Regions from separate parts of the Agarilytica rhodophyticola genome, predicted to be linked through region 3. Evidence: predicted binding sites of a transcription regulator. Region 3 holds the regulator's gene; each other region holds the start of a gene.
The links. The regulator PhoB, encoded in region 3, activates phosphate uptake and scavenging genes when phosphate is short. The targets are predictions, from matches to a motif close to TGTCATAAANNTGTAACA.

Region 1 (4,293 bases), 2.1 Mb from region 3:
AATTGCCATTACCTTACATCTATACAAACCCCCTATGGTGGAGTCGAAGAAAATTGTGTTCAATGATGTGATAAAAGCTGGTTTAGGCTTATTAATCAGTGTTGTTTTAGCTATTCTAATTCCGGTATTGAGTTAGTAGACACTAATAGCACATAAACTACACTGATATAATCTAGCGCAGTAAAAGTTGGGATCTAGCTGCCAGGGTATTTATCCTCCAGCACGCTTCGCATCATAGCCTTGTTCTTTTAAGTAGCTGAGAATTTTGTCACGCTGGTCACCCTGAATCTCTATCTTGCCGTCTTTTGCTGTGCCACCTGTACCGCATACTTGCTTTAATTTCTTCGCCATGGTTTTCAGTTCATCGGCGTTCATATCAAACCCGGAGATGGTTGTGACACCTTTGCCATTTCTGCCTTTTGTTTCACGCCCGACTCTTATGATGCCGTCAGAGCTTACGCTTTGGTTTGTCTCAGTGGTTTTTGTTGGTTTTATGCGCCCTTTATCTGTGGAGTACACCAACCTGCTATTTTTATTCATAAGTAAGTAGTGGTATTGTCGCGTTTATTTTTTACTATCAAATTTTAACTGTCAAAATTACAAATCATGAGTAATATCGAGCTGAAAGAGAAATTTTATACCGTCATTTTTGGTACTGATACACCTGCAGGGAAGCGCTTCGATATTGCCCTGATTATCGCTATTATATTGAGTGTGCTAACACTTATGGCAGAGAGCGTAAGTGATCTTACGGATAATTACTACATCTATATCCGTACCCTGGAGTGGATTCTCACCATACTCTTTACCGTTGAATATATACTGCGCATCTATTGCTCGCCTAACCCGCGACATTATATCACTAGTTTTTATGGCATTATCGACTTGATATCGATCCTGCCTACCTATGTAAGTCTACTGGTGCCAGGTGTTAACTTCCTGTTGGTTATTCGTATCATGCGTTTTTTACGTATTTTTCGGGTGCTCAAGTTAGTCCGCTACCTGACCGAGGCTAATACTTTAGTACGTTCTATGGCTCATGCACGTCGAAAGATATCAGTTTTCTTCTTATCGGTGCTGGTGTTGGCGACGATATTTGGCGCCTTGATGTACATGGTGGAAGGGCCTGAAAATGGTTTTAGCAGTATTCCTACGAGTATTTATTGGACTATCGTCACCATTACTACAGTGGGGTATGGTGACATTACACCGCAGACGCCGTTAGGACAGTTTATTGCCGCTTCGGCAATGCTTATGGGCTATTCAATATTGGCTGTGCCAACGGGTATTTTTACTGCTGAGCTAGCGCATGAAATAAGCCGTGAACGACTAAACATTATTTGCCCTAATTGTTCAGCGGTAGGCCACGATCACGATGCGCAATATTGCAAAATGTGTGGCAGTAAGCTTAAGCCTTAAAATTTTAGCCCAGTGATTCACACGCTGGGCTGATCTTCATTAGCAGTGCTTTGTGCTGCTTGTGCGGGTATCTTTTGGGGCTGCGATTTTTTACGCATTTTGTTTTTCATCAATGTGGAGTGTTCCAGCCAGTAGATAAGTTTAAAATTACCGTCATGGTCTTCCACTAGTGCGGTACAGGATTCAACCCAATCCCCAGTGTTGAAGTAATCAATATCGTGAATTTTTTTTGCCGCAGCTTGATGAATATGGCCGCAAACGACACCGTCGAATCCTTGTTTTTTAGCGCCTAGAGATACCGCACACTCGTAGTCATGGATATATTGTTTGGCACGCTTAATGTGAGTTTTCAAAAATGCTGCAAATGACCAATAGCCCAAGCCTGCTTTGACACGAATTCTATTAAAGGCGCGGTTCAAGAGCATTAATACTTCATAGCCCACATCGCCAATATATTTCAGCAGTGCCGTACAGCGCGTCACACCTTCAAATTGATCACCGTGAATTACCAGATAGCGTTTTCCTGTAGCACTCACATGGGTTGTACGATTAACAAGATGAATATTATCAAAGTCTGTATTGGCATAACGGCGCAGAAACTCGTCGTGATTGCCCGTTATGTAATATACCGGAATCCCTGTTTTTGATAGCTTGAGAATATGGCGGATAACACGATTAAAACTCTTGTGCCAATAAACACCTGATTTCATTCTCCAGCCGTCGAAAATATCACCAACTAAGTACAAACACTCACATTTATTGGTTTTTAAGAATTCGGCTAAGTACTGTGCTTTACAGTCTTTTGTTCCCAAGTGGACATCGGAGATAAAAATCGAGCGGTATTGGGGTTTTCTGCTTGGATCAAAGCTCCCACCGTCAGTGTCGAAGTGCTTCGCGTGTCGATAAAGTTCTGATAGGTCTAAGCGCTTTTTCATGCTTGCATTCTGAACAATGCTTTTTACGCTTATATTATATTTTTGTGAATACTTTATGACCGCCTCTTTAGATGTTTCTAGATACTTTTTATCTTGCCTTGGCGCGCGCTCTCGCGAGTGCAGCTTAATCATCAATAAGCTAATCGAACAAAAAATATTCACAGAGCCGGTATGATTGTTTATAAGGAAAAGACAATTTTTATCGAATTTGGTTTTGTAAACCAAAAAGGGAATTTATAAGCTCACCAATTCTTAGCGCAAGCTGATAATCAATTGTTTCGATACATATTTTGTAATTACATTGCCCCCCTTATTTTTGGGGGTATTATGATTATTCGAAAAACAATATTGAGTGTGTTATCCGTCATTGCAGTGAGTTCTGCTGCAGCTTCAGAAAATTTAAGCCTAGAAAACTTTAACTTAATAGAAAACGGTGATTTTGAAACCGCCTTTGCACCTTGGGAATTTGCCTCTTGGGGAGAGACCGGAGAGCATAAAATAGGTCTATGGGACTACGATGGTATGATGGTTTCAAAGGTTGTGGGTAAAGGATCGCTAATACAAAACGTAAGCGTTGAACCTAACAGTACTTATCAACTGAAAGCCAGTATTGTTGGTCATGTAAATTTTGGTGTTAAAGGTCAAGACATTATCGAAACTTATAGAGTTGTTGATGCTGACAAGCCAACCGAGGTTAGCTTTTTGTTTGTCACAGGAAACGAAACAACAAATGCGAAGGTGTACTTCTACGCAAGTGATAGCTACATGGGCGCAGAAATAGACGATGTGACTATGAGTAAGCAAGATACTCTCGACCTAGAAACACAAAATACCAATGTTCTCGTTAATGGTGGTTTTTATGGCAGCGAATTTCCATGGATATTTGCACCCTGGGGAACACCAGCTGAATTTATAGCTGATCCATTGGCAGGGACTGTTCACGATGAGAATAATAGTGTTATTAAAGTAAACGGCATTGGTGCTGTAACTCAAACCGTATTGGTCGAGCCCAATGCGGACTATCTTATCAAAGCAAAGACCTACGTACTTAACGATCACGTATTTATAGGCGTTAAAGGTGAAGGCATCATTGAAACATCAGCTAAAGCCAATCTAGCTGGTTTGCAATATGGATGGAAATATATCTCAACCCCTTTTTCTACCGGTGCCAACGCGAAAACGGCCGAGGTCTATTTATATAGTGGAACAAATAACGGTACGGGACTGGTTGATGACGTAGAGCTTTATCGAATAAATACACAACAAAGCGCGTTTAGCGAGCACAGCATTCCCGGGATTATAGAAGCTGAAGACTATGATTTAGGTGGCCAACAAGTCTCTTATTTTGATAAGTCTCTCGATAATACCGGCGGTGCTTATCGTAATGACTTGGTTGATATTGCTACCGATATTGTTCTTATTGATGGAGTCTCAGATCAAGCAACTTTTATTACTAATACTGAGCCAGGTGAGTGGACGGAATATAGCGTTAGCGTAACCCCAGGGGTATACGACATTGTATTTACTGGCGGAGGAGAAATTGAAAGTATTCCTAACCGCTATAGTAATTGGCGTGTAAATGTCTCCATTGACGGTGAAGAAATTGCCTACGCAGATTTACTAACAGATGATAAACGTAGCTTCAAAACTGTTAAGATTGATAATGTAGAAATTAAACCAGGGCTTACGCAAAAACGCGTTATTCGCTTTAGCTATCTTGGCAATGCTGGTGGTGTGCATCTCGATAAGATTGCATTTCAAGAAAGTAAAGTCACAACAGTTGAACCTTATAAGCAAGTTGCTTTTAATGGCATGGCTACCTCTCTACCCGGAAAGATTCAGCCCTATGAGTATGATCGTGTCGAGTCTATCGCCACAGGCGAAGATATTGACGGGGAAAGAATCGCTCATTACCAAGCCGATCGCAACAGCATTTTAA
Region 2 (4,293 bases), 3.1 Mb from region 3:
AGCGATGGATTCAAATTCTTCACCGAGTCTAAGGCGTTCTTCCTCGGTTTTTTTGAGAATAGACTTACCCTCCTCCACAGCAGCTTGGTAACGCATGACCAATCCTTGATATAGCGCCCCCTTGGAGCTTGCTTCGCTTTCCATCGTACTCGCAATGGGCGCGAGGTCAGGCGATTTCGACTTAATATACGCCGCATATTGCTTAATTAATTTACCATTCGAAAGCCGACCAGCGTTAAGATGTTTTTCCAGTAGAGATAATCGCTTGTCCACTTCCTGCTCTGTTTGCGCCAAGCGAGCCAGCACCTCATCATCATTAGATGAGCAGCCCGTCATAACCACAAAAAGCAACAGTAGGGACATAAGCGATAAACGAGACACCATATGCGTATTCCTATGTTGTTATATTATTCTAAATATTACTTTTAACTTCTTAGCGCCTTAACACAAGTCACGCAAGCCTTAGTCACCACCACCACAGCTAGAACAACTTGAGCAACTAGAGGAAGAACTCGAACCACTATCGCCACCTGAGAAAAAATCACCAATCCAAGAAGAGCTGCTGTCACTATCGGAGTCGTTCCCAGACGTACTAGATGATTCAATCCCATCGGAGTACCGATCAAAAGACAAGGCAAGTGTCGCTCCAGATTCATCATTCAATTCAAATGAACTAAAATCACTATTAGATGCGTAATCGCACATAGTAAAGAACCAAGACCATAAGTAATCTGTGCAATCGTCTAAACAATAATAATCGTGATGTAAAGATGATGCTTGGCTGCGTCGTCGAGGGCTATTGCAATTCCTGGAATGAGGCACCATCATCTTAGCACGAGTTATTTGCTCAAGAGTTTTTTCTAGGTGAGCGATGGAAGACATTTGTACATTGAGTTTTTCTACAAACCCTTTGAAAGACTTAAGATATTTTTTTCTTTTTTCTGCCAACAATTTTGAATTTGCGATAACTTTTTGCAATCGATCTTGTAATTTTTCATCTGTCTCACCCAACGCTCGCTTAAATTCGTTTATCACAGCAGAGACCGTCACATGCACGGGAGACTCCCCGACCTTAACACGACGCTTAATAGAGATTTCAATAAGAAACCTTAGGCCTTCGTAATCATGTGTTAACACTAGCATAAAGGATTTGTATAATTTCGCGCTATCACCTTGCATTTGCACGGCAAAGCTCTGAATAGCTTCTGACAGATCTTTTGGCCCATTCTGTTTTTCACAATAAATATCAGTGCTATCGGCAGAGAGCTTTACTAGATGGTCGATGTCAATCTCTCTTAGTTTGACATTAACAGATTGTAATATGGACAGCATAACCTCTGTCTGCAAACGCTCTGTTGGCGTCAGACCACCGGTAACAAGGGAATAAATTTTTTTAAATACTTTTGAGGGCCTCTCTAAAGTATCTTTAATATTAGGCGCAGGCTTTAAGTCAAAATTAGATTCAAAATACATACACTACTTTCCTTTTTAATAGTTTAGTTATCTAATGCTGTTTTACACATGGAGCAGGCGGCACTGACATCTTTATGGCTTCCCCAAAAAGCGGGATTAGGATCACCAAAAAGCGTGGCATAAATATCCAAAGTTGTTCGGTATTGTCCTCGCTCCTGTATTTGATCATCAGAAGGCACATGGTGGATAAAACGTCCTGCGAGTTTGTCACATAACCAAGCGTAGTCCTTGGTAAAAATAATGAGTTCATGCCAAATGTCATCAACCCTCACCGAAGGGGTTTGAACACCGGAAAAGCTAGTGGTGATGTACAAAAATCTCAGAGTTTCAGTAATACCTGCTTTGGCATCATCGTCACTGGTCACTAGTTTTTTATCGAGCAGGCGCTTTACTATTAAAGGATTGCGTTCACACAGATCCAGAGTCAATGTCGCTAGTTTGTCAAGAGCAAATCTCGGTCGATGAGCACCTCGCTTAAAATCGCTGACTGTAAATGAGGAATGCGGGTGGGCACTTTTTAAAACATCGACAGCTTTATATGGATCACAACGTCCACATACAAAAATGTCAAACGCAGCATAATCTGATTCAGGCCAAGTGTGCACTGTCATATGGGATTCACCAAGCACTACAACACCGGTACTGCCTTGAGCTTGGCCAAAGGGATGAAAATAACTAAATAAAAGGGTCGCACCAGTACTGGCTGCCGCTTTTTTGGTCAGCGCTTCTAGTTCACTTGAACCGAGTGACGCGACATCCCCCGTCGCTTCGATAATAAGATGCTTTCCAACAACAGCCACAAGTCGCCCTAATTTATCACTTCTTTTTTATAATTATATCTAGCTATGGTTATATCTAGGCTCAAAGCTAGATCCAAAAAGCTTTTAATACATACAGTAAATAATAAAATTTTAGTAGAAATGGTGTAATCCCTTATTCCATAAATGGCATATTATGGCAATATGCCTCTAATATGTGTGCAAGTCAAGCAATACTTGCTAGTATAGCTCTCTTCATTATTTTTAATCTTCGTCATATGCAAAATTTCTTGCGAGGAAACTAACACGCCATGACAGATTCTTCCATACTAAAATATTTCCACTCGCAAGAATGGGCCTATGCTTTGTCTGAATACCTCCGCACACAGCGTAAACTTAGATGTTTAAGATACAAGGATATATGTCAAGGTTTACACAATCAGTTTAATATAAAGATCAGTGAACGAAATCTCGCTCAACGTTTTAATTCCGGGCGCCTGGGGGCACAGCTATTCGTCTGCAGTTTACTTGTTATGGAAATAGAAGACGTGGCAATAAAAGAAATAAAAGACTTGTATCAAAAAGCAGTCTGTGATCGAAACGGATAGCCAGCCCTACTTAAATTTATCTCGCAATCGCGGCTGCATATTTTTTTGCGCCAGCTGGTATCTTTTAAGAAAACTGTCTTTTTGATCCGAGCATCCATCATCTAGCTCATCGATAGGTACACACAAAAGCTTAGTTGCTTCTTCGCTCATCAATGGCTTGGCAATGTAATACCCTTGAGCAAAGTCGCATCCGTACTCCATCACCGCATCAAGTTGGGTCTTACTTTCAATACCTTCAGCAGTGACTTTTTTACGTAAACTCTGCCCAAGAGAAATAGTCGCTTTAACAATTTTTAAAGCATCATAATTAATGCGATTGCCTGCCGTGTTATCGATAGCATCAATAAATTTTCGGTCAATTTTAATGTGTTGTACCGGGATCTCTCTTAAATAAGCCAATGATGAATACCCTGTGCCAAAGTCATCAATTGCCAGATCAATTTTGCGTTCACGCAAAGTATCTAAGAAATAACTAATTGTTTCATTATTTTCCATGAGCACTGTTTCGGTAAGCTCCAGATTTAAAAAGTTTGCATCTAGACCACTGCTGGTAATTGCACTGTCAATAATATCCAAAAAGGTTAAATTTTTCAGTTGTTTAGAAGATAAATTTACAGATATTGTCGGACGACAGGCAATATCCATATCGTGCCATATTTTCGCTTGTCGACACGCTTCATACAAAACCCATTCACCTATTGGCCAAATTAAACCCGTCTCTTCGGCAATAGGGATAAATTCGTAGGGAGAGATATCGCCTCTGGTAGGATGTCGCCATCTAAGTAGCGCTTCAAATCCATTTATCACTCCACTTCTCAAGTCTAAGATAGGCTGATACATAAGGTAAAAGTGATTATTTTCCAACGCTTCGTGCAAACCAGCTTCTAGTTGGGCTAATTCGAGCGTTACCTTACGCATTTCTTGGTCGAAAACTTTATATGTGCCCCTGTCTGCTTCTTTCGCTCGATACATTGCTATATCTGCATCGCGCAAGACACTGGGCACTAGACTGTAACTAGCATCGCAAATCAACACGCCTATACTGACATTAAAGTAAATGATGTTACCGTCAATATCAAAAGGCTTTGCAAAAGCTTGAATAATATGTGTGGCCAGAGACTCCAATTCATCACTCGCTTTTACATGCTCAGCAATTACAGTGAATTCGTCACCGCCTAGCCTTGCTACATGCTGATATTCATTGAGTAAATTTGATAATCTTATGGCCGAGGCTATAAGCAGCTGGTCACCAATAATGTGACCATGTGTGTCATTGATCTGTTTAAAACGATCTCCGTCCAAAAACATTAGACCAAAAACCAGGTCATGGTTATTTTGACATTTGTGGATTAACGACTCTATCTTTTGAATCAACCACTGTCTGTTTGGCAAACCTGTAAGAGAGTCATGAAAGGCCATATGAAAAAGCTTAGATTCAGCTACTTTACGTTCAT
Region 3 (4,293 bases):
CTGGGTCGAATCGTTTTAATTGGTGTTGGATGGCATATTCAATACCCTGGTAATAGCAGCACTCAAAGTGTAATCCATCGAGATCTATCTGAGTACCCCAGTAGCGGCCGTAAAGCGTATCTTCGTCGCGCAGATATAGGGCTGCGGCGATCATATTATTTTGATGGTGGGCACTACATACTAATACTTGTTGAGGAAATTCATGGCCGAGTCGATGGAAAAAATCTGGACCTAAATAACCTGTGCGGCCACTCCTTTTAAGATAGGTACGATGGTAGAGCGCATAGAACTTGTTCCACTCTTCTGTCGTTAGCTCATCAGCATGACGCATACGAATATCGAGATCCTGAGAGAAAACTTTTTGCCGTTCCTTTTTTAAATTTTTCCTTTTTCTGGAACTAAAACTATTGAGGAAATCGTCGAAATCTTTGAAGCCTTGATTAAACCAATGGAACTGATAACCTTGGCGTTCAGTAAAACGGGCTTGCTCAAAAGTAGAATTATCTTGTGGGAATAAGCTGTGAAAGCCCGACATATTTTCTTCTTTTAAACAGTTCTTAATCGCTTCGATTATTGCTGTGTTGCATGACTGTTTTTGTTCGTTACTTAAATCCTTTGAAAAGCCTATACGAGGGCCTGTCGCCGGGGTAAATGGAATAGCATTAAGTAACTTGGGGTAATATTCGATACCCGCTTGATGGTAAGCGTCGGCCCAGGACCAATCAAAAACGTATTCACCATAAGAGTGCCCTTTTACAAACAGAGGCATTACGGCGATGATTTTTCCATTTTCTTCGATACTAAGATGTTTTGGCTGCCATCCCGTATTTTGCTTACCGGCGGTATCGACACTGTTAGATTCTTCTAATGCCTTAAAAAAGGCGTGCTGGGTAAATGGGTATTTTGTTTGCCAAAGTGCATCCCAATCTTGGGCCGCGATTTGTGCGATTGATTGATGAAACTTAACTTCCACAACTCACATACTCTTGAAAATGGTCGTGGAAGCTTACCTGAATCTATCTAGAGGTAACAGGTGTACTTTTCATAGTGGCTAACACTAAAAAAGGTATTAAGCGACTTTTTCTCGAAGTATTCGCTCGATGGGAAAATAGCAACTGAATGAACTGCCTTTGCCGAGATGGCTGGTGATTTTTAACTCTGCGTCATGTCGGGCAAGAACATGTTTCACAATCGCAAGTCCCAGACCTGTACCTCCTAGAGCGGTTGAGCGGCTATCGTCGACCCGATAGAAACGTTCAGTAAGCCTTGGGATATGCTTAGGGTCAATGCCTAAGCCACTGTCGGTGACGCTAACGATGCATGCCTCTTCAGTTTGAGTGACACTTATATCAATACCACCGCCCTCGGGTGAGTATTTAACGGCGTTAAAGGTGAGATTTGAGAAGGCACTGTGAAGCTCTTGGTTATTGCCCAAAATTGATACCCCTGCATCGCCACTCAGAGTAATCTGATGATGTATCTTCCCTCCCAACGCTTGGGCATCGGATACGATGGTTTCTAATAGAGGCGATAAGGCAACAGGTTTTGGTTTGAGCTCGGTTTGATCAGTTTCTAGACGGCTTAGCGTGATCAAGTCATTCACTAATGCTGTCATCCTATCGCTCTGCTGTAGCATTTGATTAAAGGCATTGCGCAGTGTTTTCGATAGGTCTGGGGCATCGATGAGAGTTTCTATATAGCCTTTTATGACGGTCAGAGGCGTGCGCAGCTCGTGGGAGACATTACTGACGAAATCCTTACGCATCTGTTCCAACAAATTAACACGAGTAACGTCACGGATAACAATCAAGCGCTCTCCTTGGCCAAATGGATGGACATGGAATTCTAAATGTTGACCTTCGTTTCTAAGAGACTCAAGTTCGAGGGGAGAGCTATAGCTTTGTGTTTCAAAATAGTTAATAAAACGTGGATTGCGGATAATATTGACTAATTTGTGGCCGCGATCGATATCTTGAAAGTTGAATAGGTCTTGTGAGGAGCGATTCCACCACTCTATATTTGCGCGACTATCGACAAGTATTACCGCATCTGCCAACGCGGAAGTCATTTCCTGTACACGTGTCACAACAGCTTGCAAGCGCACTTTGTCTTTTTCGTAGCGTCTTGAGAGAAGTCTTATATCGTCGGCAATTTCTCCCCATATGCCGCCGAAGTCATCACCCGGCGGGCCGCTACGACGGGCTTGCGCTGCCCAGCTTTCAAGTTGGGCCGTGCGATAGAGCAGCCATATAATAAATAGGAACAGAGCTATTGATAGCCATACGAATTCCGCATCGAATGAAAAGCCGATGACGAAGGAGGTGATGGTGACAAAAGCGAGCCAGCGAAGCTCAGTCTTTAGACCTCTACTCATAGTATGAGAAACGCTAGTTTAGTTGTGGGCAGGTGCTATTTTATTCGAAAACCGATAGCCAGCGCCACGTACAGTTTGAATAAATCTATCATGCCCTTGAACGCTTAGCGCTTTACGCAATCGTCGTATATGCACATCGACAGTGCGCTCTTCGACATACACATTGCCGCCCCATACATGATCTAACAGCTGGCTACGGGTATAGACGCGCTCTTGATGGGTGAGGAAAAACTCTAGCAAACGATATTCCGTTGGACCCATATTGATGGGTATGGTGTTGATTGTCACTCTATGACTAGTGGGGTCTAGGCAAAGACCATCAATTTGAATGGGTTCCTGTGCACTGTGTGATTCCGCTCGGCGTAACACAGCTTTCAAACGTGCAACTAGCTCTCTGGGTGAAAATGGCTTGGTAATATAATCGTCGGCACCGACATCAAGACCTTGGATTTTATTATCCTCTTCCCCTTTTGCTGTCAGCATTATAATAGGGATATCTTGTGTGACTTCGTTGCGTTTTAGCCTCCTAGCGAGCTCTATACCGCTGGTACCTGGAAGCATCCAGTCAAGGAGTATCAAGTCCGGTTTTTTATCAATAATTAAGCTGTGAGCTTCTTGTGCATCACCGGCCTCAAGCACATGGTACTCAGCCATTTCTAAAGCAACACGCAGCATGTCCCTAATAGGGGATTCATCGTCTACGACCAAAATTCTCTTATCTGGCATTAGGCATAACCTTTGGACTCAAGCTCTGGGAAATTGAATGTGAGCGACATGCGCATTAAATAAAGCTTTTGTTGCCGTTTTATGACAAGAATAGATTCTTTTGCGCTTTTAGGATAGGTTCCTCGGTTTTAAGTCCGGTTATAAGGCTTACAAAGTTTTAGTCGCATAGTCCCCAGCGATACCTACAAACACTGCCATACCGACCCAATTATTATTTAAAAATGCCTTAAAGCATAGTTGTGGCTTACGCTCTCGTATCAGATATTGTTGGTAAACAAAGAGAGCAGCTACAGCGAGTAAGCTGAGTTTGTATACAATGCCTAATTCAAATCGGCTACCCATCATATACAAGGCAATTAAAGTGATCACCTGTAAAGCTTTGGTGACTATCAAATCCGAATCTCCAAGCAAAATGGCGGTAGATTTGACTCCAAGCTTAATATCATCCTTGCGATCCACCATAGCGTAAAACGTATCGTAGATCACAGTCCATAGAACAACAGTAGTGTAGATGAGCCAAATAGACGGCTGCAGCTCTCCTGTCTGAGCGGTAAAAGACATAGGTACAGCCCATGCGAAAGCTGCGCCGAGGACGACCTGTGGCAGATGGGTGTAGCGTTTCATAAATGGGTAAGCACTAGCCAAAGCTAAGGCGCCTAGTGATAGCATTACCGTAAGTGTATTTGTTAAGAGCACCAAGGCAAATGCCACTATACATAAAACGGCAAATAAACCTAGGGCTTCTTTGCTACTCACAATACCTGATGTCAGTGGGCGATTTTTTGTTCGTTCTACATGCTTGTCAATCTTACGATCAGCAAAATCGTTAATGACGCATCCTGCCGAGCGCATTACGACTACACCCAATAGAAAGATGATCAGTACGTCCCAATCGGGAAACCCTTTCGCCGCTAGCCACAGTGCCCAGAGTGTTGGCCATGCAACGAGATAAATTCCAATCGGCCGGTCAAGGCGCATTAATTGTCCATATTGGATCAATTTTTCTTTATTCATAAGATGTTATGGCTCGAAAAAGGGGCAAGAATACACTATAGCTGAAGCACTATAAACTGACCTTATAAAACCGGCTATTTTAGCGCTGTGTGGCGTTGCTCATTTTGCCCATAGGCCCACTATGCGCGGCAATGAGCGCCTTACTCAGCACGAAAATAGCGCGCTTTTCTTTATGCCAA

Region 1: the regulator PhoB is predicted to act here: its motif matches at 2,398-2,415, upstream of BVC89_RS10600 (UDP-2,3-diacylglucosamine diphosphatase).
Region 2: the regulator PhoB is predicted to act here: its motif matches at 2,419-2,436, upstream of BVC89_RS17205 (DUF6471 domain-containing protein).

The regions. Positions count from the first base shown of each region.
Region 1 is NZ_CP020038.1:2,502,847-2,507,139, forward strand. It holds gene BVC89_RS10585 (hypothetical protein) at 1-136, shown strand, start outside; gene yciH (stress response translation initiation inhibitor YciH) at 211-540, opposite strand; gene BVC89_RS10595 (ion transporter) at 607-1,419, shown strand; gene BVC89_RS10600 (UDP-2,3-diacylglucosamine diphosphatase) at 1,437-2,354, opposite strand; gene BVC89_RS10605 (hypothetical protein) at 2,682-4,293, shown strand, end outside.
Region 2 is NZ_CP020038.1:4,096,484-4,100,776, forward strand. It holds gene BVC89_RS17190 (hypothetical protein) at 1-384, opposite strand, end outside; gene BVC89_RS17195 (hypothetical protein) at 463-1,473, opposite strand; gene speD (adenosylmethionine decarboxylase) at 1,497-2,273, opposite strand; gene BVC89_RS17205 (DUF6471 domain-containing protein) at 2,543-2,839, shown strand; gene BVC89_RS17210 (EAL domain-containing protein) at 2,846-4,293, opposite strand, start outside.
Region 3 is NZ_CP020038.1:357,878-362,170, forward strand. It holds gene BVC89_RS01540 (GNAT family N-acetyltransferase) at 1-973, opposite strand, end outside; gene phoR (phosphate regulon sensor histidine kinase PhoR) at 1,070-2,374, opposite strand; gene phoB (phosphate regulon transcriptional regulator PhoB) at 2,393-3,100, opposite strand; gene ubiA (4-hydroxybenzoate octaprenyltransferase) at 3,248-4,114, opposite strand.